Regions from separate parts of the Pseudoalteromonas sp. SR45-6 genome, predicted to be linked through region 1. Evidence: predicted binding sites of a transcription regulator. Region 1 holds the regulator's gene; each other region holds the start of a gene.
The links. The regulator sigma-54, encoded in region 1, starts transcription at its own class of promoters, with help from an activator protein. The targets are predictions, from matches to a motif close to GTTGGCACGNNNNTNGNNT.
Positions count from the first base shown of each region.

Region 2: H5158_RS20850 (flagellar basal body rod protein FlgF) is a predicted target of sigma-54. The motif match lies at 8,807-8,825, and genes of this name have one in related genera.
Region 3: H5158_RS10210 (DUF3192 domain-containing protein) is a predicted target of sigma-54. The motif match lies at 3,307-3,325, and genes of this name have one in related genera.

Region 1 covers NZ_JACJDM010000049.1:6,140-16,722, reverse strand. Annotated here, with positions in the region: gene rapZ (RNase adapter RapZ) at 1-511, opposite strand, end outside; gene ptsN (PTS IIA-like nitrogen regulatory protein PtsN) at 532-984, opposite strand; gene hpf (ribosome hibernation promoting factor) at 989-1,276, opposite strand; gene H5158_RS17660 (RNA polymerase factor sigma-54) at 1,305-2,801, opposite strand; gene lptB (LPS export ABC transporter ATP-binding protein) at 2,868-3,593, opposite strand; gene lptA (lipopolysaccharide transport periplasmic protein LptA) at 3,590-4,123, opposite strand; gene lptC (LPS export ABC transporter periplasmic protein LptC) at 4,113-4,667, opposite strand; gene kdsC (3-deoxy-manno-octulosonate-8-phosphatase KdsC) at 4,664-5,215, opposite strand; gene H5158_RS17635 (KpsF/GutQ family sugar-phosphate isomerase) at 5,215-6,186, opposite strand; gene H5158_RS17630 (calcium/sodium antiporter) at 6,212-7,183, opposite strand; gene mlaF (phospholipid ABC transporter ATP-binding protein MlaF) at 7,439-8,254, shown strand; gene mlaE (lipid asymmetry maintenance ABC transporter permease subunit MlaE) at 8,254-9,033, shown strand; gene mlaD (outer membrane lipid asymmetry maintenance protein MlaD) at 9,048-9,596, shown strand; gene H5158_RS17610 (phospholipid-binding protein MlaC) at 9,603-10,277, shown strand; gene H5158_RS17605 (lipid asymmetry maintenance protein MlaB) at 10,270-10,563, shown strand; gene H5158_RS17600 (BolA family protein) at 10,569-10,583, shown strand, end outside.
Region 2 covers NZ_JACJDM010000077.1:4,049-14,631, forward strand. Annotated here, with positions in the region: gene H5158_RS20800 (Ig-like domain-containing protein) at 1-1,967, shown strand, start outside; gene flgN (flagellar protein FlgN) at 2,090-2,521, opposite strand; gene flgM (flagellar biosynthesis anti-sigma factor FlgM) at 2,514-2,828, opposite strand; gene flgA (flagellar basal body P-ring formation chaperone FlgA) at 2,907-3,614, opposite strand; gene H5158_RS20820 (chemotaxis protein) at 3,756-4,688, shown strand; gene H5158_RS20825 (protein-glutamate O-methyltransferase CheR) at 4,709-5,539, shown strand; gene flgB (flagellar basal body rod protein FlgB) at 5,739-6,149, shown strand; gene flgC (flagellar basal body rod protein FlgC) at 6,152-6,583, shown strand; gene H5158_RS20840 (flagellar hook assembly protein FlgD) at 6,598-7,290, shown strand; gene flgE (flagellar hook protein FlgE) at 7,347-8,702, shown strand; gene H5158_RS20850 (flagellar basal body rod protein FlgF) at 8,862-9,626, shown strand; gene flgG (flagellar basal-body rod protein FlgG) at 9,648-10,436, shown strand; gene flgH (flagellar basal body L-ring protein FlgH) at 10,455-10,583, shown strand, end outside.
Region 3 covers NZ_JACJDM010000019.1:19,105-29,687, forward strand. Annotated here, with positions in the region: gene H5158_RS10200 (PAS domain-containing hybrid sensor histidine kinase/response regulator) at 1-1,931, shown strand, start outside; gene H5158_RS10205 (diguanylate cyclase) at 1,900-2,814, shown strand; gene H5158_RS10210 (DUF3192 domain-containing protein) at 2,881-3,261, opposite strand; gene H5158_RS10215 (D-2-hydroxyacid dehydrogenase) at 3,424-4,368, opposite strand; gene zntR (Zn(2+)-responsive transcriptional regulator) at 4,471-4,884, shown strand; gene H5158_RS10225 (SO_0444 family Cu/Zn efflux transporter) at 4,868-6,106, shown strand; gene H5158_RS10230 (1-acyl-sn-glycerol-3-phosphate acyltransferase) at 6,265-7,398, shown strand; gene H5158_RS10235 (DUF1289 domain-containing protein) at 7,499-7,744, shown strand; gene H5158_RS10240 (transporter substrate-binding domain-containing protein) at 7,741-8,358, opposite strand; gene H5158_RS10245 (DUF3283 family protein) at 8,573-8,776, shown strand; gene H5158_RS10250 (GNAT family N-acetyltransferase) at 8,776-9,180, shown strand; gene H5158_RS10255 (EAL domain-containing protein) at 9,219-10,583, shown strand, end outside.

The sequences.
Region 1 (10,583 bases):
ATTTAAAACCAAATGATTCAAAGGTAATGATTAGTTTTTTATCTTTTTTCCCTAAAATCTTTTCACGGATTGACTCTGCAAGCTGGTGGACACTCAGATCAGTGGTATCAAGTATAAAGTCAGCGCGAGTAGTTAATACATCAAGTAATACTTTTTCTTGCTTGATGGCTAAATCCAGTGGCAAAGAGTCCAAAGATAATGGATGTAAGCGCCGAGTTTCAGAAAAACGTTTGATCAGGGTTTGATCATCACTGTCTAAATAAAATAGCGTCGGATTTGCAAAACCAGGCAAGTATTCAAGAATATCGTTAAATTCTTCCTGCTCTTTCGGTAAATTACGGACATCAATACTGACGGCAATTTTGTCATAATTATCAGAGACACTGCGCACTAATGAAGGTAATAAGTTTACCGGAATATTATCTACACAATAATAGCCAAGATCTTCTACTACACGCAGAGCAACAGATTTACCTGAGCCAGAACGCCCACTGATGATGATTAACTCCATGTAAATTCTCCTTCATTTGGCTACGATTGCGCAGCAATTACGTGATACAAATCTTGGTCTGTTTTTGCGCTACGTAGTTGTTTACAAAAATCTTTGTCGTTGAGTTTATCAGCAATTGTGGCTAACGTCTTCAAATGAAGTTGGCTATCACCATCTGGCACGATGAGAGCTACAAATATATCAACTGGGCGATTATCTATCGCATCAAAATCAATCGGTGATTCACTCACTATAATTATTGCTAGCGGGTTTTCAACACCACTCATACGGCCATGAGGAATAGCAATACCACGACCAATACCCGTACTACCTAGTTTTTCTCTCGACAGTAGTGCGTTGAGGATTTCTTGTTGTGATAGCTGAGGAAGTTGTTCATGAGCCAATTGGCTGATAAATTCAATGATCCGTTTTTTGCTATTAAAAAGGACCGCAGCTTTACTGCAGTCCTGGCAAATAAGTGAGCTTAATTTCATAGTGTTAGTGTCGAGCGTGCTTCTCTTTGTGTTTAATTACCTGACGGTCAAGTTTGTCGATTAGTCCGTCAATGGCTGCATACATGTCTTGGTGCTCAGTTGAGGCAAATAATTCAGCGCCACTGACATGTAATGTGGCTTCTGCTTTTTGGCTTAGCTTTTCTACATCAAGAATGACATGGACATTATTGATATGATCAAAATGCCTTTCAAGCTTGGCAAACTTATTGTTTACATAGTCTCTTAATGAATCAGTAATTTCTACATGACGACCAGTTAAATTTAGTTGCATAAGCATTTTCCTCTTGTGATTTTACGCCTTAAATCAAACTTTTACGTTGATTTGACGGTGGAATAGCCAGTGACTCGCGGTATTTTGCAATAGTCCGTCTAGCTACTTTGATACCTTGCTCTGCCAATATATCTGCAATTTTACTATCACTCAATGGTTTCGCTGAGTTTTCTGCACTGATCAATTTTCTGATCAATGCTCGAATGGCTGTCGATGAGCATTCGCCGCCGTTCTCAGTACTTACATGGCTCGAGAAAAAATATTTTAACTCAAATATACCACGAGGGGTATGCATGTATTTTTGGGTGGTTACACGAGAAATTGTTGATTCGTGCATCTCAACCATTTCGGCAACGTCGTTTAGTACCATAGGGCGCATGGCCTCAGGGCCATGCTCAAAGAATCCTTGCTGCTGTTTAACAATGCAGTTGGTTACTTTGAGTAACGTCTCGTTACGACTTTCTAGGCTTTTAATAAACCATTTAGCTTCTTGCAAATGCGAGCGTATAAATTGGCTGTCAGTGCTTGATTTTACAGAGCGTGACATCGCCGCATATTGGCTGTTCACTCTAATTTTTGGCATGCTGTCTGGATTGAGTTCAACCACCCAGCGACCTTTAATTTTTTTCACCGAAACGTCAGGAATAACATACTCTGATTCTTCGCGTACTATGGTATCCGCAGGCTTTGGGTTAAGGCTGTGGATCAGTGTCATTACTTCTTTTAGTTCATCTTCTTTAAGCTTAGTCTTTTTCATCAAAGTGCGATAGTCACGACTAGCTAATAAATCGATATGATCAGTTAAAATCATTTTTGTCTCGCTAATCCAAGGAGTTGCAGGATCAAATTGATTTAATTGAATACATAAACATTCTTGTAGGCTGCGCGCAGCAATACCAACAGGGTCAAACAACTGAATGCGTTTTAACACTGCTTGCACTTCGTCGAGTTCGATTTCTTCTTCGTTATTACCTTGATTTAAGCTCTCTGCAATGTCTTCGCAGCTCAAGGTTAAAATACCTGAATCGTCAACGGCTTCAACAATCGCAATGGCAATGGCTTCATCGGTTGGACTAAAAGGTGTGAGTTGTAATTGCCACATTAGATATTCGTGCAAGGTTTCAGTTGAGGCACCTTGATAAATTGACTCATCTTCAGGCATTGGCCCAGATGACGTATTTGGCGCAGCACTCATGTATTCGTCCCAGGTGACGTCCATAGCCATTTCGTCACTTAAGGTCTCTTTACTTAATGCTTCGCTACTTTCTTGTTCATATTCGCTTGGCTTGTCGTCTGCTGATGCGCTAACGGTTAAGTCATCGTTATCTTGTTTTTGTTCGTTTTTACCAGCCGTGTCGTCTGAATATTCATGTTCTTCTAGCTCTAACAATGGATTGCTGTCGAGCGCTTCTTGAATTTCTTGCTGGAGATCCAATGTACTGAGTTGCAATAAGCGAATTGCTTGTTGCAGCTGTGGTGTCATTGTAAGTTGCTGGCCCATGCGCAGCTGGAGTGATTGCCTCATGTATCTCTAACAATCCTTTTATTGTTATCATCGTTAAGTCTAGCAGATACTTAGCCGAGCGTGGCTTTATAGCCTAAATTGCTCGCCCAGGTAAACATCGCGGACTGTTTGGTCGGCGAGTACATGCTCAGGGGTACCTGATGCAATTAACTCCCCATGAGAAACTATGTAGGCTTTTTCACAAACATCAAGGGTTTCTCGTACATTGTGGTCGGTAATAAGCACGCCAATACCACGGTTTTTAAGGTGTTCAATAATCTTCTTTATATCTAACACTGAAATAGGATCAACGCCAGCAAAAGGCTCATCAAGTAAGATAAATTTTGGGTTTGCGGCTAAAGCGCGTGCAATTTCAACTCGACGACGTTCACCGCCAGATAATGCCATACCTTGGCTGTCGCGGATATGTTGAATGCTAAACTCATCAAGTAAGCTGTCGAGCGCTTCTTCTCTGGCTTGTTTATTCAGCTCTTTACGAGTTTCTAAAATAGCCATCAGGTTTTGATAAACAGTTAATTTACGGAAGATGGATGATTCTTGTGGCAGGTAGCCAATCCCTAACCGTGCGCGACTGTGCATTGGCAGTAAGGTGATGTCATTATCATCAATACTGATTTTACCTTTGTCGCTTGGAACTAAACCCACAATCATATAAAAGGTGGTGGTTTTACCAGCGCCATTAGGACCCAATAAGCCAACAATGCTGCCTGCGCTAACTTCTAAACCCACGCTTTTTACAACTTGGCGACCTTTATAGCTTTTTGCTAGAAATTCAGCTTTTAATGTACTCATGGCTGCCCTTTAGATTCGTCTTTTTTACTGTCTACTGGTACCAAAATGGTGTGCACACGATCGCTTGAGCTTGCGCCTTTTTCAGCACTGATCAGTTGCTGGTCCATATCATAGGTAATGCTTCTGGCATTGATTTTTTGACCTGCCTGAGTGACTTGTGCATTGCCAACCAAGGTTAAATAGCGCTTAGCGACATCGTAACGGACTTCATCAGCACTGGCACTCATTACTGTGCCATCAGTTTGTTTTTCTTCAAAGTAAGCCGGACTGCCAGTTGCGACAAGTAGTTGTTTGTTATCGCCTAAATCTTCGCGCTTATGGACTTCAAGTCGATCCGCTTTGATACGGCGGTTACCATGAATGATTTCAACATTTTTTTCAAAAATACCGATATTATCTTTCAGTTGGGCAAGCTGCGTGTCAGCACTGATAGAGACTTGATCTGCAGGTGGTGTCGTATTTTCAGCAAAGCTTGCAAAAGCAATGAATAAGCTTGGTATAACAAGCAAGTGAGCAAATTTATTGGTCATAATATATGGTTCGCGTATGGTTAATTAGTTCTACCACTTCGGCTTTTAAGTCGGCATGGAGACCGCGCCCAGTGATTTTTAAATTTGGTCCGATTAATTCAACTGGTTGTTCTGAACTCATGGTTTGTAGTTCAATATCAACCTGAATATTATCTGCGTTTATATGTTCAATCATGGCATTATTGGTCAGGTTTTTAGCAACCACATTACCTTCTAAAATTAATTGATGATTTTCATATAAGGTGGCTTCATCGGCATTAATTTGCCACGTCTGCTGTTGATTATAGAGTGTAAAAATAGGTTGTTCAAAGTAAGTGAACCCTAACTGTTGATAGAGTTCCATTTTTGCAGCTGTTACTTTGTGGCTAATTTTACCTTGTTCATCAAATGCGGTTTGTTTTAATGCCACCGCAGTATAATCAGGTTTTGCTATTATATCTTCTTGGTGTTGTTTTATGGCGGTACTTTGATAAAAATACGGATACCACAGCCATACCATGCAGCCGACAAATAATACGCATAATATTAAACGCGCACTATTCATGAGCTCGTGCCTTCGCTGGTTAATGATTTACCATTTTCGAGCATTAATAAATCAGTGAGTTCACGCACCGCCCCAAAGCCACCAGGTAGCATGGTTGTATAATGTGAAATGCGTTTGATTAGTGGATGCGCATCATTTACTGCCACCGCAAAACCAACCAATTCCATTACCGGCAAGTCAGGTCCGTCATCGCCTATGTAAGCGATTTGTTCATCGCTTAACTGCAATTTATCCTTGAGCTGTTGATAAGCTTGCAACTTGTTTTCTTGGCCTTGGTAAATATGCGGTACTGTCAGGCTAGTCATCCGTTGCTGAACTATCTGTGAATGACGACCGGTGATCACGGCAACTTCAAAACCGCTATTGATCAGTGCTTTGATACCAAAGCCATCTTTAGTATTAAACGCTTTGAGTTCTTCACCTTGGTTACCAAGATAAATACGACCATCTGAAAACACCCCATCGATATCACAGATCAGGAGTTTGATTTTTTGTGCTCGCTCGCGAGCATCATCTGAAAGTGGCTGATATAAGTCAGCAAACTGCATTATAAAACTCCTGCTTTGAGCAAATCTTGCATATTAAGAGCACCAATAGGGTGGTGTTTATCATCAACTACAATTAAGCCATTGATACGCTTATTCTCCATGATATTGAGTGCCTCGGCGGCAAGCATATCAGCAGTTGCAGTAGTGCAAGAGCGGGTCATGACAGTGCTTATCAAAGTACTGTGAATATCTATTCGTTGCTCTAAAATTCGCCGTAAATCACCATCAGTAAAAAGCCCTGCAAGTTGCCCTGTGTCATCAACAATAGCTGTCATACCTAAGCCTTTTGCCGACATTTCGATTAATGCATCTTTGATACATTGCTTATCATTGATCATAGGCGTTGCTGGGCCACTGTGCATAATATCTTTTAAACACAATAGTAAACGTTTACCTAAGCTACCACCAGGATGCGATAGCGCAAAGTCATCGGCGGTAAAGCCACGGGTTTCTAGCAGAGCAACGGCTATTGCATCACCCATCGCAAGTGTTGCAGTCGTGCTCGCAGTCGGAGCGAGTCCTAATGGGCAGGCCTCTTGACTTACTTTGATGCATACATGTGCATCAGCCCAATTTGCCATTGATGATTCAGGGTTACCTGTCATGGCGATCATTTTTGCGCCAATACGTTTAATAACCGGAATAATATTCAGTACTTCGCTGGTTTCGCCTGAGTTAGAAATAAGCATAACCACGTCATCACGAGTGATCATCCCTAAATCACCATGACTTGCTTCACCCGGATGGACAAAAAAAGCAGGCGTGCCAGTGCTTGCCAGTGTTGCAGCAATTTTATTACCAATATGCCCAGATTTCCCCATACCGACTACTATGATCCTACCGTGACATTGATACATCAATTGGCAAGCTTGATTAAAGTTTTCGTCTAGATATTGGGTTATATCAAGCAGTGCTTGGCACTCTATTTCTAGCACCCGCTTACCTTGTTCAATAAAATTTAACTGCGTCATTGTGTTATCCATTTTGTGGCTAGCATTAAGCAACTTGGCTGAAAATATAACCTTGATAGATTAAAAACGCGACCAATAACAGGCCACCTTCAACTCTATTAATGCGTCTTGTGCCCCTAAAACTCAAGGACATAGCAATAAGGGCTATGGTGGCACCAATCATTATTAAGGCATCACGGTTTGCAGCTGAAGGATCAATAATTGAAGGGTTGATAATCCCAGCCAGTGGCAACACAGCTAAAATGTTAAAGATATTTGAGCCAACAATATTACCCAGTGCTAAATCATCTTCGTTTTTTAATACCCCAGCAATACAGGCTGCCAGCTCAGGCAAACTGGTGCCAATAGCAATAATGGTTAAGCCAATGACTAAATCACTTAGGCCAAAGTATTTGGCTATATCAACTGCTGAGCCAACTAAAAAGTGTGAGCTGACAGGCAGTAATATCATACCAATAATTAACCAAAATAAAGCCGATTTGGTGGGCACGTTATCTGGTACGTCTTCACAGGCTTCACTTACAAATGGGTCGTCAGCTTGGTTTTTAGCGCGAATAGAAATAATAACTAAGCCCGCAATAAAGACCACAAAGCCAATGATTAATGCAACGCCCTCAGCAAATGAAAAGTAGTTATCAGAAAATACATACCAGGCAGCGATTGACACTAGTAGTACAAGCGGCATTTCGCGTTTTAATGTCATTGATGATACTGAGAGTGGGCGCAATAGCGCGGTAATACCTAAAACAAGTAAAATATTAGTGATATTTGAGCCAACGGCGTTACCCACGGCAGTGTCAGTTTTACCGGCAAGCGCAGCTGATGCTGAGACCATCATTTCAGGGGCTGACGAGCCCATCGCAACAACGGTTAAGCCAACAATAAGAGTAGGAACACCGAAATTTTTTGCCAGTGCCGCAGCACCATAAACAAAGCGATCCGCACTCCAAACTAGAGCTGCAAATCCGAGAATTAAAATGACAAAAGAAGTCACCATTACGTTACGCCAATTATTCAAAATGAGATGACTGCAAATAGTAACAAAAGCCAACCTGAAAGTATAAATAAAAGAATCTGCGAAGCTTGTTAGATTATGGCCTGATTTGGACTGAGAATAATTATTTAAGCGACGGTTAAGCCTACTGCTGTAAGGTTTGCAGCGCTATTACATAGAATATTACAAAATTTTACGATTTGTTTTTTCCATCTTGCTGTAAAAACGCTTAAAATAGGTGAACTAGTGAAAATAGTAATGGAGAGCGACTTGTCGCAACCAATAGTAGAAATCAAGGATGTAAGCTTTTCTAGGGGCAATCGCTGCATATATAAAAATATGAGCTTTAGTGTCCCGAAAGGAAAAATTACGGCAATAATGGGACCAAGCGGAATTGGTAAAACCACCATGTTGCGTTTAATTGGTGGTCAATTAAAACCAGATAGCGGCACTATTTTATTCGAAGGTAATAACATTCCTGCCATGTCGCGCAAAGAGCTTTATGCGGCGCGAACCAAAATGAGTATGTTGTTCCAAAGCGGCGCATTATTTACCGATATGTCTGTATTTGACAATATCGCTTTTCCGCTGCGTGAACACACTCGTCTAAGTGAAGATTTAATTCGCCTTGTGGTGCTAATGAAATTACAAGCTGTTGGCTTGCGTGGCGCACAAGATTTAATGCCTTCTGAGCTGTCAGGTGGTATGGCACGTCGTGCTGCATTAGCGCGCTCAATCGCACTTGATCCTGAATTAATTATGTATGATGAGCCATTTGCAGGCCAAGACCCAATCTCCATGGGGGTGTTAGTTAAGTTGATTAAATCGCTTAATCAAGTGCTTGGATTATCATCATTAATCGTAACTCACGATGTAACAGAAGTGATGAGCATTGCCGATCACGTTATCATTATTGCCGATCAAGGCGTTATTGGTAGCGGTACACCGGATGAAATGCGTAATCATGAATCGGCCCTAGTTCAGCAGTTCTTAAAAGGATTATCTGATGGCCCAGTGCCGTTTCATTTTCCTGCTCAACCTTATCAACAAGAATTACTGGGAGGGCGCCGCTGATGTTTGATTTTTTGCAAATGCTAGGTCATAAAACGTTAGGACGATTTGCTGCACTTGGTCGCTCCACTCAGATGTTGATAGGTGCGTTATGGAGTTTGCCTAATTTTAGAAAAGGCACGCCGCTTTTAATACGACAATTATATATGGTCGGCTCGCAGTCACTATTGATTATCATGGTGTCGGGATTATTCATTGGTATGGTATTGGCGTTGCAAGGCTACACCGTACTAGTTGGTTATGGTGCAGAGGATAGCTTAGGCCCATTAGTCGCATTGAGTTTACTCAGAGAGTTAGGCCCTGTTGTTACTGCATTATTGTTTGCCGGGCGAGCTGGTAGTGCATTAACCGCTGAAATAGGTTTAATGAAAGCGACTGAGCAGTTATCAAGTCTTGAAATGATGGCCATTGACCCTCTTAAACGTATTATCGCGCCACGCTTTTGGGCGGGCTTTATCAGTATGCCATTACTGGCGTTAATATTTTCAGCAGTTGCAATTATTGGTGCTCATTTAGTGGGTGTTGATTGGTTGGGTGTAGATACGGGAAGTTTTTGGTCAATCATGCAGTCACAAGTATCGTTTCAGCAAGATATTTTAAATGGCATGATCAAGAGTTTTGTATTTGCCATCGTGGTTACATGGATTGCGCTTTATAAAGGCTACGATTGTATACCGACCTCTGAAGGGATCAGTAAAGCAACAACAGAGACAGTTGTACACTCATCTTTGGCTGTTTTAGGGTTTGATTTTATTTTGACAGCGGTAATGTTTACTAGCTAATAAAGGTATAGATAATGAATTCACGGAAATTAGAAATTTTAGTTGGTTTTTTTGTTGCGCTAGGCATAGCTGCTTTTGCTATGTTGGCGTTAAAAGTTGCCAATGCAGGGATCAGCGGCAACGGCGAAACCTACTTATTGAAAGCCAAGTTTGAAAACATTGGTTCATTAAAAACACGTGCGCCGATTAAAGTAGGTGGTGTAGTGGTTGGTCGAGTTGAGGGTATTTCAATTCACCCACAAGAATTTGTGCCAGTTGTTGATATGACGATTGATGCGCAATATAAATGTCGTTTTTCAGATACCAGCTCAGTTTCAATTTTGACATCAGGCATCCTAGGTGAGCAATATTTAGGGATTAACCCTGTCATTGCCCCAAAATCAGCTGAACAAGCGTGTTTAGGTGTTGCGGTAACAAGTAATGATAAAAACTTAGGGTTAGACGAGTTATTTGGTGTTGAAAGCAAAGCCTTAAATGATGGCGACTATATCACTGACACGAAATCAGCATTGGTGCTTGAAGAGTTAATCGGGCAATTTTTATTCAATCAAGGCGGCGAGTAAGTAATTATGTTTAAGAAATTTTTAATTTTAGTTGCGCTGACTTTCAGCGCGATCACCGTAGCAAGCGATGCGGTCGATTTAACAGACCCATATAAAATGGTCCGCCAAGTATCTGATAATACTTTTCAACGTATTACTCGTGACCAGCCTTTAATCGAAAAAGATAAAGAGCATCTACGGGTTATCGTCAAAGAAGAGTTGATGCCTTACATTGATTATAAATATGCTGCACTGCGTGTATTAGGAAGTCATGTATCAAAAGTGCGTGCGATTAAAGATCCTGCTGAGCAAAAGCAAGCGGTTGAGGATATCAAACACTTTATTGATGTGTTTCAAGAATACTTAATCGCCACTTATGCTGGCGTGTTTACCCAATACACCAACCAAAAAGTAGAGTTTGGTGCAAGCAAAGAGTTTGCAGGACAAGACCTTGTATTAGTGAAAACCAAAATTGTCGAGCCAGGTAAGCCGGAAATTAAAATTGATTTTAAAGTACGTGAAGATCGCGATGGCGAATGGCGTGCTTATGACATGGTTGCTGAGGGCATTAGTTTATTAGATGCCAAGCAAAGTGAATTTCAAGGCATTTTGCGCCAGCAAGGTATTAACCATGTAAGTGACCTACTTGAACAGAAAAGTAAGTTGCCAGTGCAATTTAGAGGTGACGGCGGTAATGAGTAAAGTAACGGTTACTCAGATTGACGAACAGCACTATCGAGTCAGTGGTGAATTGACTCGAAATTCAATTTCCGCTGAACGACTTCTGAATAAAAACTCACAAACTAGCCATAAAAACTGGTATTTTGACCTTTCTGAGGTGTCTAGGGTTGACACGGCGGGCTTAGCTTGGTTAATTCACTCTTTCGCAGAATTAAAGCAGCAAGGTGTTCACCTTGAATTGCAAAATATTCCTGAACAACTGCAAAAGTTGATGCAGTTGGGACAGGTTACCAACCTATTTGAGTGAGAGTTATGGAAACAAGCCAA
Region 2 (10,583 bases), on a different contig from region 1:
CGCAATTGAGCGTCACAGTTACCGATAATAATTCCAGTTATACTTATACGACGCAAGTACAAGCCGATGGCAGTTGGTCAATTAATGTTACAGATTCACTGGTTGACGGCACTATCACAGTCGCTGCAAGTATTACTGATTTAGCGGGTAATTCAACAACCTCAACGTCGGTAACTGGATTATTGAATACCAGTGCACCAAGCATTGCAATTGTTGCTCCTGCAGATACCAATGACACAACTCCCAATTTCAGTGGCAGTAGTGACGCTGTCGATGGCAGTGCAGTCGTTGTTACAGTAACGGATAGCGCGGCCCAGACACAAACTTATAATACAACAGTAGTCGATGGTTTGTGGATTGTCTTAGTTACTCAAGCTCTTAGCGAAGGTATTTATACTGTTACAGCGACAGTCACTGAAGCAGGGCTAACAGCAGATGCTAGTGTTAGCGGTTTAGTTGATATTACTGCACCGGTATTGACTATTAATGAGCCTGGTACTAGTGGCGATGCAACACCTGTAATATCGGGTAGCACTGATGCGGGAGTCGGTTCAATAGTTACCATAGTACTAGTTGATAGCTTAGGTACTACAGATACAGTTACTGCTATGGTACAAGCTGGGGGAGTATGGAGTGTTGCATCAAATCAAATACTGGCTGAAGGGAGTGTCGCAATTACCGCCTCGGTTAATGATAGTGCAGGTAATCAAGGTAGCAATACCGCGACACTAATATTAGATTTAACGGGTCCTGTTATTGCTATTGATGTAATCAGTGACACAAATGATTTAACACCTCAGATCACCGGCACAGTAACTGGTGCACCTGGAAATAGCCAAGTTACTGTATTGTTTACTGATGCGGCAGGTAACACGCAAACGGTTACAACCACAACTGCGAGTAACGGTAATTGGTTAATTGAACCAAATACAGCACTTGCAGCGGGTAGTTATACTGTGGATGTGACCGTGCAGGATGAATACGGTAATGCCACCACGGTACAAGAATCAGGTGTTATTGATACGGTTGCTCCGACTATTGCCATTACGAGTGGGCTGATATTAACCAATGATGCGACACCTGAAATCAGCGGCACATCGAGTGAAGCTGGGCGCACAGTCACGCTGATATTTGATAATGGTATAGCGCAAACATCAGTAACAACTACTACGCAAGGCGATGGTAGTTGGAGTATTTCACCAAACGATATTCTGCTTGATGGCAGTTATACCGTCAGTGCAACAGTGTCAGATATTGCTGGGAATACCACTGCTACCTCTGCGATGACAGGTCTTGAGATAGATACTATCCCGCCATCACTTACGAACATAGATACAAATAGTATATTGTTAGGCCTAGTTGTGACAGGTTTTGATGGTGAAACTGATGCTGAAGATGGAGCTATTGTAAGGCTTGATAATGCGCTGGCACTCGGGATCACCTTATTAAGTGATGGTGGGGCTGTTGTAAATAATGGCACATGGAATATCGGCATTGTTGATGTAAATTTGGCCGATTTACTTGGCGCAGGCTTAAGCGATGCTCGCTTTAGCATTACAGATTCAATCGGTAATATAAGAGTGGTTGATATTAATGGTCAGGACCTTGAGATAAATGGAGTGGATGTTAGTTCTGCAGGTGTTGAACCTAGCGCTGAATTCAGTGGCAGTGATAATAGTACTGAATTATTATCATCAAACGATGATAGTATTGATTTAAGTAAAATTAGCAGTGTTGCTCCGGTATCTGAATTAACACCACAACTGAGTCAATTAACAGTTGCAGATCTTCTTGCAGAGAGTGAACAAAATAACTTGCTCGCACTCGATCCTGTGAGTGAGAGTAATAGTCTGGTGTTTACAGCACAGCAGAAAGCTACTGCGGAGCCTGCTCTTGATGTGCAAAATCAATCAGAGGAAATGATTAAGAAATTAATCGAAAGCGGCAATAATCAAATTGATAGTTAATTATTGTTAAGCAAAAGATATAAGGCGCGGGTTGTCCCGCGCTTAATCACTTTCGAGATAATTTTAAATAGGGAAAGAAAAATAATAAAGGGAATTTTGTAAAACTAAAAGTAGGAGTCAAATTATGCTTTTAAGTTATGGACGATCTTACTGTTACCATGAACAACACTACCATCTTGGTCATATGTTGTAGAGGTTGGCACACCAATCAAAATGTCTTTTAATTGTTTTACTGTTAATTGTGCATGGTGGGCTGCATGAGCATTAACGTCATTCTTCTTTTTACATGACTCTAATAGCTTATGCACATCACTCGTTAAGCTTGTTACTTCGTCAGATTCAACGTCATTACCTGCAAATAAGGCTTTGAGTTCTTTATCTAACGTTTGAATTTGACTTAAAAAGGTAAGTTTTTGTTTCGCGATATCTTTAAGGCCCTCGCCACGACGGGAGGCTATAGCGGTTAATTCATCTTCTAAGATATCAGCAAGGGATGTTAAGCAATTTAGCTGCATAACAAGTTTAGAACTGATCAAACTGGTGTGATCAGCCATACACATCAAACTCAAATGCAGCGATATTTTTAGCTAGCTTTTCAGCATCGATTTGATATTTACCTTCAGTAATTGCTTTTTTTAGCTCAGCCACTTTGTTGCTATCAAAACCAGAAGATTGCTGTGCTTTATCTTGCAAAGATTTTAATTGTTGCGCTTGTGGCGTTAAGCTTACTGAGTCAGCAGTCGCTTTTGGCGTAGTTGCTTGCGCAGTATTAGCATTATTATTTTGTAAATCAATTTTTTGCTGTTTAGCATTGGTCAACACATTAGCCTGTTGCTGACCTTTATTTACTTGGCTTACCATGATTTTAACCTATACATTATCCAACACATGCCTTGTTATCGGCAACCATGTTAGAAACTTTAGCACAAATACGAAAATTTAAATAATTACCTGCACAGACTCAACACCATCAACGCGGGCATTTAAAACTTTCCCTGACTTTGCATTTTTAACCTTTACCTGCTCTCCTAAAGTACCATCTTCTAGGGCTAAACCGGAAGTTTTTATTTTCAATCCTCGAATTATTGCAAAAATAGTGACATTATCGCCTTTGCAGACCATACAGATTTGATTTAATGCAACAGGGTAACCACTGCGGATATTACGTTTGCTGCGGCTACCAATCAGCAGCTCTTGATTTTGTAAATACTGCGCTCTTACGAAATGTTTTGGTTTCATAATCAAACGTAAATGATGAGCTTCAATAACCTCCCCGCGACTTAAATTTTCAGTGGCTATAATCACAGGTGTGAGTTCAATCATACGTACATGAACATATTGACTCCAACCATTGAGGTCATCACATTTTATTTGTACGGTTATTTGGCGATTAAATGGCGGCTCAGTAGGAATATTAAATGCAAGGTCGCTGTTGCAGCCACGATCAGGTATCCGACTATCCAATGTTAGAGCATTGAGTTCCTTATCATCGGCGGTATTAGGGTCTAATTGATCATAGACATGGGATACAGCAAGTTCTTGCAATTGTTCTTTGCTATATGTTTGTGCATACAGTGGAGTAACTAGGCATAAGCTAGCAAGAAAATAAAAAACACTGTATCTTCGGCTTTTTTTTAACAAACTCATAATGTTTCGACTATGCTTATGGTTGAAAACAGGGTATAAATATTTAGCGTCAATAAACAGACGCTCCCGTGTAGTTATGTAGCTTTACAGAAAGAAAGCAATTATTGTTCCGTTCTTATTCGCTTTCTTCAGGAGATTGAAATGGCAGGCATTTTAGACTCAGTTAACCAACGTACTCAATTGGTTGGGCAAAACCGTCTTGAATTATTATTATTCAAGCTAAGAGGGCGGCAGCGCTTTGGTATTAATGTGTTTAAAGTGAGAGAAGTACTGCAATGCCCTCCTTTAACAAACATGCCGAAGTCGAATGCCTATGTAAGAGGTGTCGCACATATACGTGGGCAAACTATTTCTGTTATTGATTTATCAATGGCTGTAGGTGGCCCTGCGATCGAGAATATTAAAGATAGTTTTATTATCATTGCTGAATATAACCGCTCCGTACAAGGTTTTTTGGTTGGCGGCGTTGAGCGAATTGTAAATATGAATTGGGAAAAAATAATGCCGCCACCGTCTGGGGCTGGCAGATATTCGTATTTAACAGCAGTGACAGAAATTGAAAATGAGTTAGTCGAAATTCTTGATGTAGAAAAAATATTAAATGAAATTTGCCCGGTAAATACTGAAGTCAGTGCAGCAATAGCTAATGATGGTGAAATTCAAAAAGACTTAGGTGAGCGCATCGTATTTATTGCCGATGACTCTGCCGTTGCTCGTAATCAAGTCAAACGTGCTCTAGAGCCGTTAGGCGTGCAGACTGAGCTTGCTAAAAACGGGAAAGAAGCATTAATTCGCCTCCGGGAAATTGCTGCACTTGACTGTAAGCATGATATTACCGAGCGAGTTGGTTTATTGATCTCTGATGTTGAAATGCCAGAAATGGACGGTTATACCCTCACGGCTGAAATAAAAGCAGATCCAAAGTTAGCCCCATTACATGTTATTCTGCATACATCACTCAGTGGTGTGTTCAATCAAGCGATGATTGAAAAAGTGGGGGCTGATGACTTTATTGCTAAGTTCAATCCGGATGAGTTAGCTACAGCAGTGAAAAAATGGGTTCATTGTGACTAATTTGAAAAGGCGGTGTTACTTTGGAAAATAAGCATTTACAACAAAGTGAGTACGATCAGTTTCGTTCTTTTTTAGAGCAACAATGTGGCATTGTTTTGGGTGATAATAAGCTTTATTTAGTCAAAAGCAGGCTTGCTCCGCTAATGGTTCGTTTCAATGTTGAGTCATTGTCACAATTGGTCAGTAAAACACTGAGTCCGCATGAGCGGCAGTTACGTGCCGCAGTTGTTGATGCTATGACGACCAATGAAACTTTATGGTTTCGGGATCAATACCCGTTTGAACTATTACAAAGTAAGTTATTCCCAGAGCATAAAGAGTTGCGTCGACCGTTGAAAATTTGGTCAGCGGCAAGTTCCTCAGGACAAGAGCCATATTCTATTGCCATGTCGGTCGCTGAGTTTCAAGCTAAGCAGCCGGGTGTATTAAAAATGGGCGCGCAGATCATCGGCACCGATATTTCTAATACTATGTTAGATATGTGTAAACATGCAGAATATGACTCTCTTGCTTTAGCTAGAGGGCTGTCGGTAGAGCGCAGGAAGAAGTTCTTCAAAGATAGCGGCAATGGGATGGCGCAAGTTAACGACTCAATAAAAAAATTAGTGAGTTTTCGACACCTTAATTTATTAGATTCATACGCACTAATGGGCAAATTTGATATTATTTTTTGCCGTAATGTGCTGATTTATTTTGCACCTGAGGTGAAAGCCAAAATTATTGCTCAGTTTGCTCAAGCACTTAACCCTAAGGGGTATTTATTTTTAGGTGCTTCAGAGTCTATGTCAGGGTTAAGTAACGAGTTTGATATGGTACGCTGTAATCCTGGTATTATTTATCAAAAGAAATAACTTACCAGCGTAAATAACGCGCTAAAACGTAAGTAACTCAAATCTCATCGGTAGTAAAGCCGAATCTAGAATACGATAAAACGATGTGCCTCCACATCGTTTTTCTTTTTAAATCAAAAATTAAACACTTCATAAAATACTAATCTAGTTGGCTCACCTTTTGCATTAATCATCTTAAGTCAATTTTTTGGAGATGGTTATGGCTATCAGTTTTGATAAAGCATTTGGGGTTCATCCTCATGCAATGTTGATCCGTTCGCAACGTGCTGAGTTATTAGCAACCAATATCGCTAATGCTGATACGCCGGGCTATAAAGCGAAGGATATCGACTTTGCCTCAGCATTGAAAGCGGCAAAAAGCCACCAGCAAGGCGGCAATAACATGGTAACAACTAACCCGAATCACATTGCAGGTGGTAGTCGTTATATCGGTAATGGTGAAATGTTTCGTTCGCCAAATCAAGCAGATACAGGTGATGGTAACTCGGTTGATATACAAGTGGAACGAAACTTGTATACAAAGAACTCATTAGAGTATCAGGCAAGCCTGCAATTTATGAGTAGTAAAATTAAAGGCCTTAAAAAAGCCCTCGGTAGTCAAGGAGCCTAAGCATGAGTTTATATAACGTTTTTGATATTTCAGGTAGTGGTATGAGTGCGCAAAATGTGCGTTTGAACACCACCGCAAGTAATATTTCCAATGCCAATAGCATTAGCTCAAGCCAAGACAAAACTTACCGGGCGCGTCACCCTGTTTTTGCAGCTGAACTGATGAAAGCATCAGAATCAACTGGTAATACGCAGGGATCGTCTGTTGGCGTTAAAGTACTAGGCATTGTAGAGAGTAATAAACCACTGCAAATTGAATATAACCCAAATCACCCCAGTGCGGATGAAAATGGTTATATCTACAAACCTAACGTTAATGTCGTTGAAGAAATGGCTAATATGATTTCCGCCTCACGCTCTTATCAAACCAATGTGCAAGTTGCTGATGCAGCGAAGCAAATGTTAAGTAAAACACTGTTGCTTGGGCAGCGGTAATTGAGGGTTAGATTATGAGTAACGACATAAATACTGCATCATCAAGCTATATAGATTCGCTTCGTTGGCCGAGTAAACAAGAGGCTGACGAAAAGACTGGTGAAAAGAAAAGTGATGCATTAACGCAAGAGGATTTCTTTTCATTATTAACGCAGCAACTGTCGTTTCAAGATCCCAGTAAACCTGCGGACAACGACCAAATGATTGCACAAATGACGAACTTTACCATGGCAGAAGGTATCTCAAATTTAAATTCAAAGTTTGAGTCTTTGGCTGCTTCAATGACCTCTAATTCAGCGTTGCAAGCATCAACTCTGGTAGGCAAAAAAGCTTTAGTTGAATCAGATACATTAGATCTTAACAGCAGTGGTGATGTCTCGGGCATGATTGCTGTTGAAAGTCCCGTTAAAGATTTAAGGCTCAGTATTACAGATGCTTCCGGACAACTAGTGAGAGTAATTGAGTTAGGTGATAAACCTGCTGGTGGCTTACGTTTTAACTGGGATGGAAAAAATGAAGCCGGTGAGAGCCTTCCGCCAGGAGAATACAATATCAAAGCAGAGGGCAGCATGGGCGAAGAATTTACTAGTTTACCCATGGCCTCTTATAAAAATATTGATAGCGTCAATATTAATGGCGCTAACGGTATTATTATTAACACTAAAGAAGGGGCAGTTAAGCTGTCTGATGTCGCAGAAATTGCGTGATAAATTTTATTTATTTTTTAGCCTATTGGCTAAATTTTATAGGTTAGAGGTGAATTATGAGTTTTAATATTGCATTAACTGGCATTGCTGCCGCACAAAAAGATTTGGATGTTACTGCTAATAACATCGCTAATGTAAATACCTACGGTTTTAAAGAATCGAGAGCTGAGTTTGCCGATGTTTATTCATCATCAGTTTTTTCTTCGGGTAAAACTAAAAATGGTGATGGTGTACAAACAGCATCTGTAGCACAGCAGTTTCATCAAGGTTCAACATTAGGCACTAAAAATTCACTCGATCTTGCTATAGGAGGTGAAGGATACTTTGCTCTTAGCAATGAGTTAGGCTCACAAGATAAAACATTCACTCGTGCAGGGGCGTTTAAATTAGATAAAGATAACTTTATCGTTGACGCACAAGGTAATTACTTACAAGGCTTTCCTGTTGATGAAATTAGTGGAGATGCAACATCAGTAAGTTTAACCTCCTCTGGGGCGATTCAAATTCCTGATTCATCAGGTTCCCCGCGGGCTACCTCAAGTGTATATTCGTCATTTCGATTGGATTCGACCAAAGATACACCGACTATTACACCATTTGATCCAACTCAATCAGGGTCATATACTCACTCTACCTCAACCAATGTTTATGATTCGCTAGGTGAGCCGCATACTATGCAATTGTTTTTTGTGAAAACGGATGCAGCTGTTACAGGTAATGCTAATGAGTGGCAAACCTATGCCACGTTAGACGGTCAAGCATTCAACCCAGATGGAAGCTCGCAAGGCGCTACTGGACCATTTAATCCAATTTCAACATTTCAGTTTGATGCGAACGGCTTACCACTTAACACCAATGGTACCGCAAATACAGGCAATACATTTAACCCTGTTGTGTTAGATAGCACTAATTTGACAGGGTTTTTAAGCAATGGTGCTAGCTTTCCTAATAATGTAACTATCAACTGGCGTGATGAAGCAGGTACCTCTGCAAAAATCCCGACCCAGCATGCAGGCAAGTTTGAAAATAAAGTATTATCTCAAGATGGTGCTGCTGTGGGACGGTTGGCAAATATAGACATTGGTGTTGATGGAAAAATTGTTGCTTCTTATAGTAATGGTGACTCTAACTACCTAGGTCAAGTTGCGTTAGTCCGTTTTCCCAATTCACAGGGGTTACAACAAGTAGGCAATACGTCATGGAAGAAAAGTTTAACTTCAGGTGACCCTGTAGCGGGTGAAGCAAATTCAGGCGCATTTGGTAAGATTAGCTCATCAGCATTAGAGCAATCAAACGTGAACTTAACCAATGAGCTTGTTGATTTGATCAGCGCACAGCGTAACTTCCAAGCTAACTCGCGTGCACTCGAAGTGAATTCAACACTACAGCAAGCTATTTTGCAGATCCGTTAATCTCGTTTTAATATTTTTTACAATCCGACACCTAGGCTGCTATTTATTAGCAGCCTTTTTTATTTGTGCTTGATTATATTTTGTAATTTATTACGTCATTTTATTGTGGCACTTATCTTGCATTTGTCATGTTATAGATTTTTAACGTGAGTCGATGTTATGGACAAGATGGTCTACATTGCAGCGTCTGGAGCTAAGCAAAGTTTGCGGGGCCTAGAGCTTAAAGCAAATAATTTAGCAAATGCCAATACCACAGGCTTTAAAGCTGACTTCGCGCAAGCGCGCTCAATGCAAGCTTTTGGTGAAGGCTTACCGACACGTGTTTTTACTATGCAGGAACGGCCAGGCTCTAATATGACTTCCGGCGGTATTGTTGAAACTGGACGTGATCTTGATATTGCTATGAGCGATAAAGGGTGGCTTACAGTGCAAGATGCTTCAGGGAATGAGGCATATACTAAAGTTGGCACGTTGAATATCACCCCTGATGGCGCTTTGATCACCAGTCACGGGCGTCAAGTTATTGGCGAAGGTGGACCGATTATTTTGCCATTGCCAGTGGAGAAAGTCGAATTTAGTGACGATGGTTCAATCCAAGTTCGCCCGCAAGGTGCGCCGGCTAACTTTTTAGAAGTTGTTGACCGTTTGAAGGTAATTAAGGCAAATAATTCTGAGCTTGAAAAAGGCAATGATGGCTTATTTCGACCAAAACCCGAGTTACTGGAAAATGGTATATGTGGATTTTGTGACATCTCTAATGATGTGAAAGTAATGAGTGGCACTTTGGAAATGTCAAATGTGAATCCGGTACATGAGATGGTGGATATGATAAGCCATCAACGCCAATTTGAATTACAAGTTAAGTTAATGAAAACGGCTGAAGAAATTGACGAACGTCAAACTCAATTGCTGCGTATTGTTTAACTTTATTGAGAGGACATTAATATGAATCCTGCATTGTGGATAAGTAAAACGGGGCTTGATGCTCAACAAACCGATATTTCGGTTATCTCAAATAATTTAGCCAATGCCAGTACTGTTGGTTATAAGAAAAGTCGTGCTGTATTTGAAGATTTGCTTTATCAAAATATTAATCAGCCAGGGGGGCGTTCATCACAAGATACAGAGATGCCTTCTGGTCTGATGCTTGGTGCTGGTACCAAAGTAGTTGCTAATCAGAAGAACTTTTCTCAAGGTAACATGTTAACCACTGAAAACTCATTGGATTGGATGATATCAGGGCCAGGTTTTTTTGAAGTTTTACAGCCCGATGGCAATATCGCCTATTCTCGAAATGGTCAATTTACCACGGATGAGGATGGTCGTATTGTTACTGCTGGTGCAGGTTTTCCTGTGCAGCCAGAAATGAATGTACCTGATGATGCGAAGTCAATTACCGTATCACAAGATGGTGAGGTGTCTGTGAAAATAGAAGGACAACCTGAGAATGTGGTGATTGGTCAGTTAACGATCAGTGACTTTATCAATCCATCAGGTCTAGAGCCTGTAGGCCAAAATTTATATACCGAAACGGCCGTCAGTGGCGCACCTGTACAAGGTAACCCTGGTCTAGAAGGATTAGGCACTGTTGTCCAAGGCGCACTTGAAACCTCTAACGTAAATGTAACCGAAGAGTTAGTTAACCTAATTGAAACTCAACGTATCTATGAAATGAATTCAAAGGTGATTTCAGCGGTTGACGAAATGATGAGTTACATCAGTCAGCAACTTTAACTAATTCGGAGCAAAGTTATGCGTAATTTATCTATAGTCTTAACGGGTGCATTTATATTGAGTGGTTGTATGACGACTCAAAACCACAGCGTGGTTCAAGATGATCCATACTATGCTCCTATGTACCCAGAGCCTGCTGCAGAGCAA
Region 3 (10,583 bases), on a different contig from region 1:
AGCTGAGCGTCTCTTTAGTATGGGATGAGCAACAAGCACCTTACTATTATGTTATTCATATTCAAGATGTCAGTGCATTGACTCAGGCCAAACAAGATGCCGAGCGGGCAACCGAGGCCAAAAGTCGGTTTATTGCTAACTTAAGCCATGAAATACGCACGCCACTGCATGCTGTGACAGGCCTTATTGATATGGTAACTCAGCAAGGCTTAACAGCGCAGCAGCAACAGCATGCAGTTCAAGCAAAAAATGCTGCGCAAAGTTTATTAACCATGCTTAATCGAATGCTTGATTTTGCGCGAATCGAAAATAACCAAGTGCAATTAGACTTAGTTGATTTTGCTGTAGTTGCACTTGTTGACAGCTGCGAGAGTGTATTAATAGGGCTCTGCCAGCAAAAAGATTTGGCTTTTAATATCGATATTGATCCGCTAATTGCTCCGCAGTTAGTCGGCGATTACATTCGCTTACAGCAAGTGCTCGGTAATTTACTCACCAATGCCGTGAAATTTACTGAACATGGCAGTATCACTTTGAAAATAACAGCCGTTGAATTGACGCCAACAAAACAAACCCTGTGTTTTAAAGTGATTGACACCGGGATCGGTATTGATAAAGCTGATCAGAGTCGATTATTTGACGCATTTACGCAAGGCGACGAATCACTCACTCGCACCCATCAAGGTGTTGGTCTAGGGCTCGCTATAGTCAAACACGAATTGGCATTAATGGGAGCTGAAATTAAAGTTGTCAGTAATAAAGGCCAAGGTAGTCAGTTTTTCTTTACTATAACCTTTAATGTTGCCGCTCAAATCGACCCTATCGACTGGCACAATACTTTACTGATTCATTCTGAGCGGGGAATTAATTTACCTGCCGCATTAGCGCCATTAAAACCGCTAGAATTTTCTGAGTTAGCTGAATTAACAGACCACGCTGTATTAGCAGATTATCAGCGGATCATCATTAATGACGTTGATCTACCGAGAGTTATAACGCGAGACAATATAAAAACAGCATTGATGAGTAATAACACGCAGCTTTATGTTGTTAAAAATGATCCAAATACTCCGCTGCCAACTCTTAAAGGTATGCAAATGTGCAGTGTGAAAAACTCTGCATTAGTGCAACGAATACAGCAAGTTGAGCCGGTATCTAAACGCCCTGATGTAAATCTGACAGCGGCAGAGAGTAAACTCAACGTTGCGGGCTTACTAGTGTTAGTTATTGATGATAATCAGCTTAATTTAGATATTGTTAGTAATATCTTAAGCAAAGCACATATTAATGTAATGACGGCAAATTCGGCGATGGCAGGGATAGATTTGGTTGCACAAGTCATGCCTGATCTGATCTTAATGGATATTCAAATGCCAGAAGTCGATGGGTTGCAAGCAACCGCTTTATTGCGACAACGTTATGATCAACAGCAATTACCTATTTTTGCGCTAACTGCGCATTGTGAAGCAGCTGACGAGCAACGCTCACTTGCAGTGGGTATGAATAAACATTTAACAAAACCAGTAGTTGCAGCGACGTTATTAGCGGCGATAAATGAGCTGAGAATTACCGGCGCTGTTTTTTATAATCATTCTTTTGCATTAGAACAATTCTCGGGCCATAATGATTTACTACAGGTAATGTTGGGTAAACTTGCTAAGTTGTGTGTAAGCCATCTGCAGCAATTAAAAGTGCCGATGCAAACAAAAGCGTTGGAACGATTAGTGCATAGTATTAAAGGTGTGTCAGGAAACCTTGGCTTTAATCGCCTAAGTGCTACCGCTCAGCAATTAGAAAGTAGACTACGTAAGACACCAGACGTAGGGCAAATATCCCTGAGTCAGTTAGAGTTCGAATTAGTACAAGTAAATAGATACATTCAAATACAAGGCTCAGTAAATGTTGAAGAAAGCCAAAATACTGATCGTTGATGACGACCCATTAAATCGATTAGTGTTGGAAAAAACATTAGCGAATGATCACGAAATATTTTTAGTTGAAAGTGGTGAAAAAGCCCTTACATTTGTTAAATCAACGGCGGTTGACTTAATTATCCTCGATATAGTAATGCCCGGCATTAATGGCTATGAGGTGTTAATTCAGTTAAAAGAAAATTCAACTACGCACGCTATTCCAGTCATCTTTATTTCAGCTAATACAAGCCATGATGATGAAGCAAAAGGGTTTGAATTAGGCGCAATGGACTATATTGCTAAGCCATTTAGTCCCGCAATAGTACGTGCACGAGTGCGTAATCAATTATTGATCAAGCAAAAAAATGATTTGTTAGAAATGCTCGCCTCAATTGATGGGCTGACAGAAATACCTAATCGGCGTTATTTAGATGAAAGCTTATCGCGAGAATGGCGTCGCAGCCGTCGAGCTGGTACACCGTTATCGGTGCTATTAATAGATATAGACCACTTTAAGCGTTATAACGATTGTTATGGCCACCGTGCCGGGGATGACTGCCTTAAACGTGTGGCACATGCATTAGTTGCAGCGTGTGAGCGAGGTACTGACTTTGTTGCGCGCTACGGCGGTGAAGAATTTGCTGCAGTATTACCCGACACCAACCAGTACGAGGCATTGGAATTTGCTAATAAACTCAGAGATGCTGTTAATGCGCTTGCTATCCCGCATAAAGCATCACTCAATGCCGCTCACATTACGATAAGTATTGGGGTTGCTACAACTGAGTTTGGTCAAGTTTATGCTGAGCATATATTACTTGAAGAAGCCGATTTAGGTTTATATCAAGCTAAAGATAGTGGCCGCGATAAAATTATCGCTCGAGTTATTGACGCAAGTTAGTAAAGTCAGTTATTACAGCAAATAAAGAGTGAATATGCTCCACTCTTTACTGCTTTAGTTTTGTGTCTAAATGGCGCTAAGTGAATTATAAATACTATCACCCACACCAATCAGTTTCTCGTTTTTAAAGACCAGTGGAGTACATTCATCTTTTGTCATTTTTCCGTCAGAGTGAATACTATGGGTGGCATAAAATAGTACTTGGTATACATCACCGTCTTTTTTTAATAATTCTGTAAAGTCGGGAGTTTTTAATTTATTTAATACATTTTGATAGCTGGTATCTAAAGTGAGCCCCGAGATGCTTTCACGATTAAATTGATGATGTTCTTCCCAGCTTGAACTATTACCAGCCCAATGCGTTTCTGCTTCACCATCGGATACTGCAATTACACAACCAGTAAGAAGAGGGGCTGTAAGCGCGGCAATTAAAAGTACTTTTTTCATTATTTTATCCTGATACTAAATATTGATTTTAATTTGTCTATTAGTTAGCAAAGAACTGGCCAATATTTTATATTATTTAAAATCAATATATTAGGTTTTTTTGTAAGGCGGTAAATTACATTTAACCACCTTGTATAGCGTAACTAACTAAAAGTTAGTTGATTAGACCAGTCTATTTAAGCTTTCACCTTGGCTAAATGCGCTAATATTTAAGCTGACTTGCTTTACTAAGCGAATGATTGACTCTTCACTGGCCCATGCAATATGTGGAGTCAGAATTAAATTATCACCACGATAAGCAGCCAATGGATTATCCAGCGCAGCTGGTTCTTTGCTTAATACGTCAAATCCCGCTCCTGCAATTTGATTATTGCTCAGTGCGTTGGCTAAATCAGCTTCATTAACGATACCACCGCGAGCGGTGTTAATTAAAATGGCATTGGGTTTCATCATAGCAAGTTCAGCAGTACCAATCAGATCACGACTTTCATCGGTTAAAGGGCAGTGAATGCTAATAATATCAGCTGTTGTTATTGCCTGGTAAAATTCTGTTCGGCCCTCTCTAGTTACTTGGTTTTTACGCTCACTGATAATTACATTGGCGCCAAAAGCACGTGCAACATCCGCAACGGCTTTACCAAGCGAACCATAACCGATAATTGCCAGAGTTTTACCTCCAATATCATTAAAACGGTAATCAAGGCGGCAGAACATCTCACTTTGTTGCCATAACCCTTGTTGGCAATCAGCAATGTAGCGGTGAGTATTACCCAGTAAATTTGTGATCAGTGCAAAGGTATGTTGTACAACCGAAGGTGTTGAATACCCGGCCACATTGGTAACGGCAATGCCAAACTCTTTAGCGGCGACTAAATCAACATTGTTAGTGCCAGTTGCGGCTACACATATGAGCTTTAATTCAGGAAGTTTTGCCAGTGTTTCGCGATTAAGTACCACTTTATTGGTGATCAATACATCAGCGCCTGCACTGTGCGCTAATACTTGTGCTGGACTGGTTAGTGAATAACTAGTGAAATTGCCAAGTGTTTGAAAAGGCTCAAGTGATGTGCCTGCTAATGTGGCAGTATCGAGAAGGGTAATATTCATGCGCTTTCCTTATTAAATAAAATAATTTTAATGCTTGACCTTGGTGTGTACTCTAAGGTTTATACTTGGCATCAGTTGATAATACACTCATTGGAGACACAGATGAAAATAGGTGAGTTTGCTAATCAGTTAGGTGTCTCTACAGATACCCTAAGATACTATGAAAAACATAATTTGTTAACGCCATCAAGTCGAACCGGGGCCGGTTATCGCGATTATGGTGAAGCTGCATTAAAGCAAATGAAGTTTATTTTGCGTGCTAAAAATGTTGGCTTTAGCTTGGCAGAGATCAAAGAACTACTACAAATTAAGTTTAAAAAACATCAGCATTCTTGCCATGAAGTTAAAAACTTAACAATACAAAAGCGTGACTTAGTCGCAGAGCGCATTGCTGAATTAACACGTTTTCATCAATCATTATCCGTGTTAGCTGATAAGTGCTGTGGTGGACAAGAGCCCGCAGATAACTGTTCAATATTAACCACTTTGGAGGACATCGATGGACTTACTCAATAATTTTTGGCAGTTATTTTTATTATCTGCCCCTTGGTTAATGCTTGGTTTACTCATTGCCGGGTTATTAAATGTGTATTTACCGGCAAATTTTTTAAATAAACATTTAGGTAAAGAAGGTTTTTGGACCACAGTGAAAGCTGCTTTAATTGGCGCACCAATGCCGCTGTGTTCGTGCGGTGTAATACCCGCTGCAATAGGTTTAAGACGTGCAGGCGCTTCAAAAAGTGCTACCACTGCGTTTTTAGTATCGACTCCTGAAACTGGGGTTGATTCGGTGTCGGTATCGTATGTGCTACTCGGTCCTTTTATGGCAATAATTCGTCCAATAGCGGCGATTTGTAGTGCTATTGTCGCAGGTGTCTTAGTGGGGCGTGATGCTGAAAAAACGCAAACTACAGCTCACACTAGTGAAGCTAATAATGAGCAAAAGCGAGCAGCTACAACAAGTTGTTGTTCAACAAAATCAGCAGCGGCTGAAGAGAAGGCAAGTTGCTGCTCAACAAAATCAGCAGTGGTCGAAGAGAAGGTAAGTTGCTGCTCAACGAAATTAGCAGCGGCTGAAGAGAAGGCAAGTTGTTACTCAACGAAACCAGCAGCGGTCGAAGAGAAGACTAGCTGTTGCGATTCATCAAGCGCAGTACCAGCCAGCCAATGGCAAAAGATGAAACAGGCTGTGAGTTTTAGCTGTAATAAATTACTATCAGACACTATGAAATGGTTAATGATTGGTTTGTTCTTTGCAGCCTTAGTGCAAACTTATGTGCCAGAGTCATTTTTAAGCCAATGGGGCAGTGGTATTTTGGCTATGCTGGTGGTGATCGTGATTAGTATTCCCATGTATATCTGCGCGACCGCATCAACGCCGATTGCAGCTGGTTTGTTATTAAGTGGCGTAGCACCTGGCGCTGTTTTAGTCTTTATGTTGGCAGGTCCTGCCACTAATGTCGCGACGCTTGGCGTGGTTGCCAATGAGCTTGGTAAACGTGCAGTGGTTGCTTATTTAGTTGGTGTAATAGGCGTTGCTTTAATATTTGGCTTTTTAACCGATTATTTAGTGGCAGAATTTGGCTTTGTTGTTACACCATTATTAGGTGAAGAACATCAAGTGCTACCACATTGGCTAACCCTTCTCTGTGGTACTATTTTAGCGCTGTTAATGGTGCGTTTAGTTCTTAAAGGAGCGCTTAGTAAATACCGTAGTACTGGTAAGAGCATTGCATAATTGAATGTTATTAAATAGATTTTTAGCGGTTATAAAATATAAACAATGGACCAAATTAATGACTTAGTTCGCATTTTAGGTTGTCTGAGTTATAATCGCCCATAGAATATAAACGGTGCGCATGAGCGCACCGTTTTTTTAACTTTAAAGATGCAGTAATGAGTGAGCCAGTGGACAAGTACGCAGATATAAGACCTTACAATGATGATGAAGTAGCCGCTTCGGTTGCACGTTTGATTGATGATAATGCGTTTATTGATGTAGTTGCAAAATATAACTTACCGCGTTTTTTATCAGCTGTACCTTTGCTGTCTAGAGCATTGGTAAAGTATCAGTTACGTAAAAAGTGGGGCGCTATCAACAGTGTTGAGCAAGTTCAACAAATCGTTGCTAAGTATTTAGCACAGCTGGTAAAACGCACCACAACTGAGGTGACTTTTTCTGGTTTGGATCAACTTGATCCAAAGCAAGCGTATTTGTTTATCTCAAATCATCGCGATATCGTACTTGATCCTGCGTTAATTAATTGGGGCTTATTCAGCTATAAAATGAAGACGGTCCGTATCGCCATTGGCGATAATTTACTGCAAATTCCTTATATCACCGAACTGATGCGTTTAAATAAAAGCTTTATTGTTAAGCGCTCAGTTAAAGCGCCAAAAGAAATGCTCAGAGCACTATCGCAGTTGTCGGCTTATATTTATGATTCGCTTGCTGGCGGTGATTCAATTTGGATTGCACAAAAAGAAGGTCGTGCTAAAGATGGCTTTGATCAAACAGATCCTGCGCTACTTAAAATGTTGCAGCTTAATGGTCGTAAGCAAAAGAAAGAGTTTGCTGAATATGTACGCGAGCTAAAAATTGTACCAGTATCAATTTCATATCAATATGAACCTTGCGCAACAGCCAAAGCCAAAGAGCTTTATCATAAGCAACATCATGGTAAATATGTTAAGTCAGCGGGTGAAGATATTGCCAGTATTGTTGAAGGTTTTAGTACCGCCAAAGGGCATGTTCATTTAGCATTTGGGCAACCAATTGAAGAAGGGTGTGAATCACCAGAGCAGCTGGCAAAAACCATTGATCAGCAAATTATTGATTCGTTTTTTTTACATCCCGGGAACTACATTGCGGGCGGTTGTAAACAAGCGGTGATTGATAAAGCCGACGCTCAGGCATTTGAGATGCGTCTGGCGCGTGTGCCAGATGAGCTAAAACCACTGGTGTTAGCAATGTACGCTAAGCCATTTCATCGTAAAGTTGAGTTTAAAAGTAGCGAAAGCGGCCAATAACCAATGTAAAATATTTTTAAAAAACCGTAATTAAGTTACGGTTTTTTTTCGTTTAAAAAACGGGCTATACTAAAGTTGTGTATATTGACTGATGTTTGCTATGCAACAAATTGAAATTTTTGAAATTCCAAGTCCTTGCAAAGACATTTGCGAGGTAAATAACCGAGGCTATTGTAAAGGCTGCTACCGAAGTCGGGAGGAGCGCTTTGGTTGGAATTCATTTTCAAACGTAGAAAAAAAGCAAGTCATCAGTTTGTGTCAACAACGTTATAAGCGTTACTTGCAAAAACGCCAAGCACTTGGCGCTAAGCCAGCAGTACCTGAGCAGGGGGATTTTGGTTTTTAATCAAGATGATGTTTAGCCCTGAGTAAACGAATTGTGCCATTTTCATTGAGTTTATGCAGTTGCTCTTCAAGTTTAGGTATTAACGCGCTATGGCGTGAATGCAAAAAGTGAAAGCTTTTTATCGGTGCCAGTACTTCAGTTTGAAATTGCTTAATATTAAACTGAGGGTGTTTAGTCGATAATAAAAAGTCGAGTAAAATTACACCTTGTACTTTACCTTGAGTGAGTAAATTAAGTTGAGCAGTGACGCTTTTCACCTTAATAATGTCACCAATAAAAGGGTGTTCGTTAAGGTAACTCTGCGCTGCAGGATAACCAACTTGAATGGCGATATTGTCTAGCTGCTCAAATGTACATTGCTGGCAGTTTTTTAATAGCACAAGGTTAAACTCAAATAGCGCAAAGTTAACCGGATGCAAGTTTTGATATTGTTGACTGATACTGGCCACTCGCCCTAATTGGCCATCAAGCGTGCCATTGTTCGCTGCAGATAAAGCGCTTTGGTGATTAAAGTCAATAATATGTACATCATAGCCAAGTTCTTTATATGCAAGGGTCATCAGCTCAATAACATAGCGAGCCTGTGGGGTATCGGCTGGGCGATTAAATAGCATATGTTGTGTGTTTGCTATAGTGCTCAGTGGCGTTAGTAAATAACAGAGCAATATGAGAGAAAAAAAGCACTTAATCACAGTGTTTCCATATTAGGACTAAAAACGCCACCAATCTACGTTTAAAAGCTAAAAAGCGCAAGTTTAGCCGTGACTCTTTTAGGCAAATGTTTGTTATACTCTGGGCATTAATATGATTAGTAATAACTGGTAATTTATGTCGTTTAACTTATGCTTACTACCTCGTGAACAAAAATATCAAATTCAATTGGATTACGAGGCATCGTTTTGGGCTTATCAAATAAAGCGTGGTAAGAGTACTCGTGAGCAAATATACAATACAATTCATAGTCGCCCAGTGGCAGAGCAGATGTTTTTGAAGCAGCAATTTGAACAATATTTAGCGACGATGCAAAGTTAATGACGGCATTGCGTTTTGAATGCCTAGAGCCAATTAAAACCCCCTTAGTGAATAAGTTTTACAGCCAATATAAAGCCCGAGGTCGGGCAACCAGACAAGATCAAGTGTGGGTTGTTTATCATGACTTAGTTATTGTCGCGGCATGCAGAATTCAAAATCGCAGTGATTATTTGTTTTTGTCTACCTTGCTGGTTGCACCTGCTTGGCGTGGTCAAGGACTTGCCAAACAGCTACTAATACATACCTTATCTAACCAAAACTCACTCGTTTATACATTTGCTTATACGCATTTAGCTTATTTTTATCAATCAATTGGGTTTAACTTTGTGTTAACATTGCCGTCACCTTTGGATACACTCTTTACTGTCTATCAGCAACGAAATATCGTAGCTATGCAGTGCTAGTTAAAATAATTAGTTAAAACAACTACGTGGAAATTTAAATGGGTCAATGGTTTAAGGCTAGTATATTCTTTTTGTTAGCCGCCTCAGTTGTTGCTAGCCAAGTTGCTATGGCGCAGGTAAAACGTTTATCGCCAAGTGAAGGTTTATCACAAAGCTATGTCAGTACCATGTTGATAGATAAAAGCGGCTATCTTTGGTTAGCGACGGAAGGGGGCTTAAATCGTTACGATGGCTATCAGGTTGTACATATTGCAGGGCCTAATGGTGAACTAGATGAAGCAATTATTGACCTTATATATCAAGACCCTGATGGTTATATTTGGATTGCTTCGTTAGTTGCAGGGCTATTTCGCTATGATCCAAGTACCGATAGTTACCAACAATTTTTATCAAAACCTACCACTGAAGAGCAAGTTTTAAGTCAGTCCGTATTTAGTATGGTTGCCACCGATAATAAGTCATTATGGATTGGTCGCGGTTGGGATTTTGCTCGCCTTGATTTAGCGACGGGCCAAATTGAGACTATTTTTGAATTACCAGAGCGCACTCGTAATACCGTGATCCGCGATTTATTACATTACAAAGGTTATATCTTTATTGCCGCCAGTACTGGCGCATATGTCTATCATATAGCAACTGGGCAATACCGAAAATTAGAGCATTTAAGCACTGAGCCAGACCATGTATATCAAAATTATATAAAGTCGTTTGCAATAGGCGAAAATGAGCAACTGTTAGTGGGGGCCGTACGTGGTTTATATCAAGTTGATATTAGTGATTTACCGAGTATGTTTGAGCGCCCAGATGTGCCTTTTAAAAATAAAACCATATTGAATGATCTTAATATTTGGAAAATAATAAATGACCATGGGGTGCTTGATTTAGGCACCGATAAAGGTTTATTTAGTCTCGATTTGAATACCGGTGAGCTGACTAAAAATAATAGAGTAAAAGAAAGTAAATACTCACTAGCAGATCCAAGTGTTATCGATATTGTCAAAGATAATAACGGCGCTATGTGGACAGCTACTAAAAGTGATGGGGCATTTTATTTACCTTATGATAATTATCATTTTGAAAATGTTAATGCCAGCATGCTCTCCGGTGATGGTTTATCGCACCCTTCTATTTGGGGCATAACCGAGTATGAAGATAAACTCTGGCTAGCAACTCATAATGGTTTAACTGCGGTTGATTTAAAAACTAATCAAGGACAAGTGTTTTTAAAAGATTATCAAGCTGATTTATTTACCACTGAATTTAATATCTACGCTATTTCTCCTTATAAAGATAAATTGTGGCTGCGTACTAATCGCGGGATTTTTAGTTTTGATCCGCATAGCTATGAAATTTTTCCAGCGACAACAGCCGACCCAAGCCAGCAACACCTGATCACAGGGTGG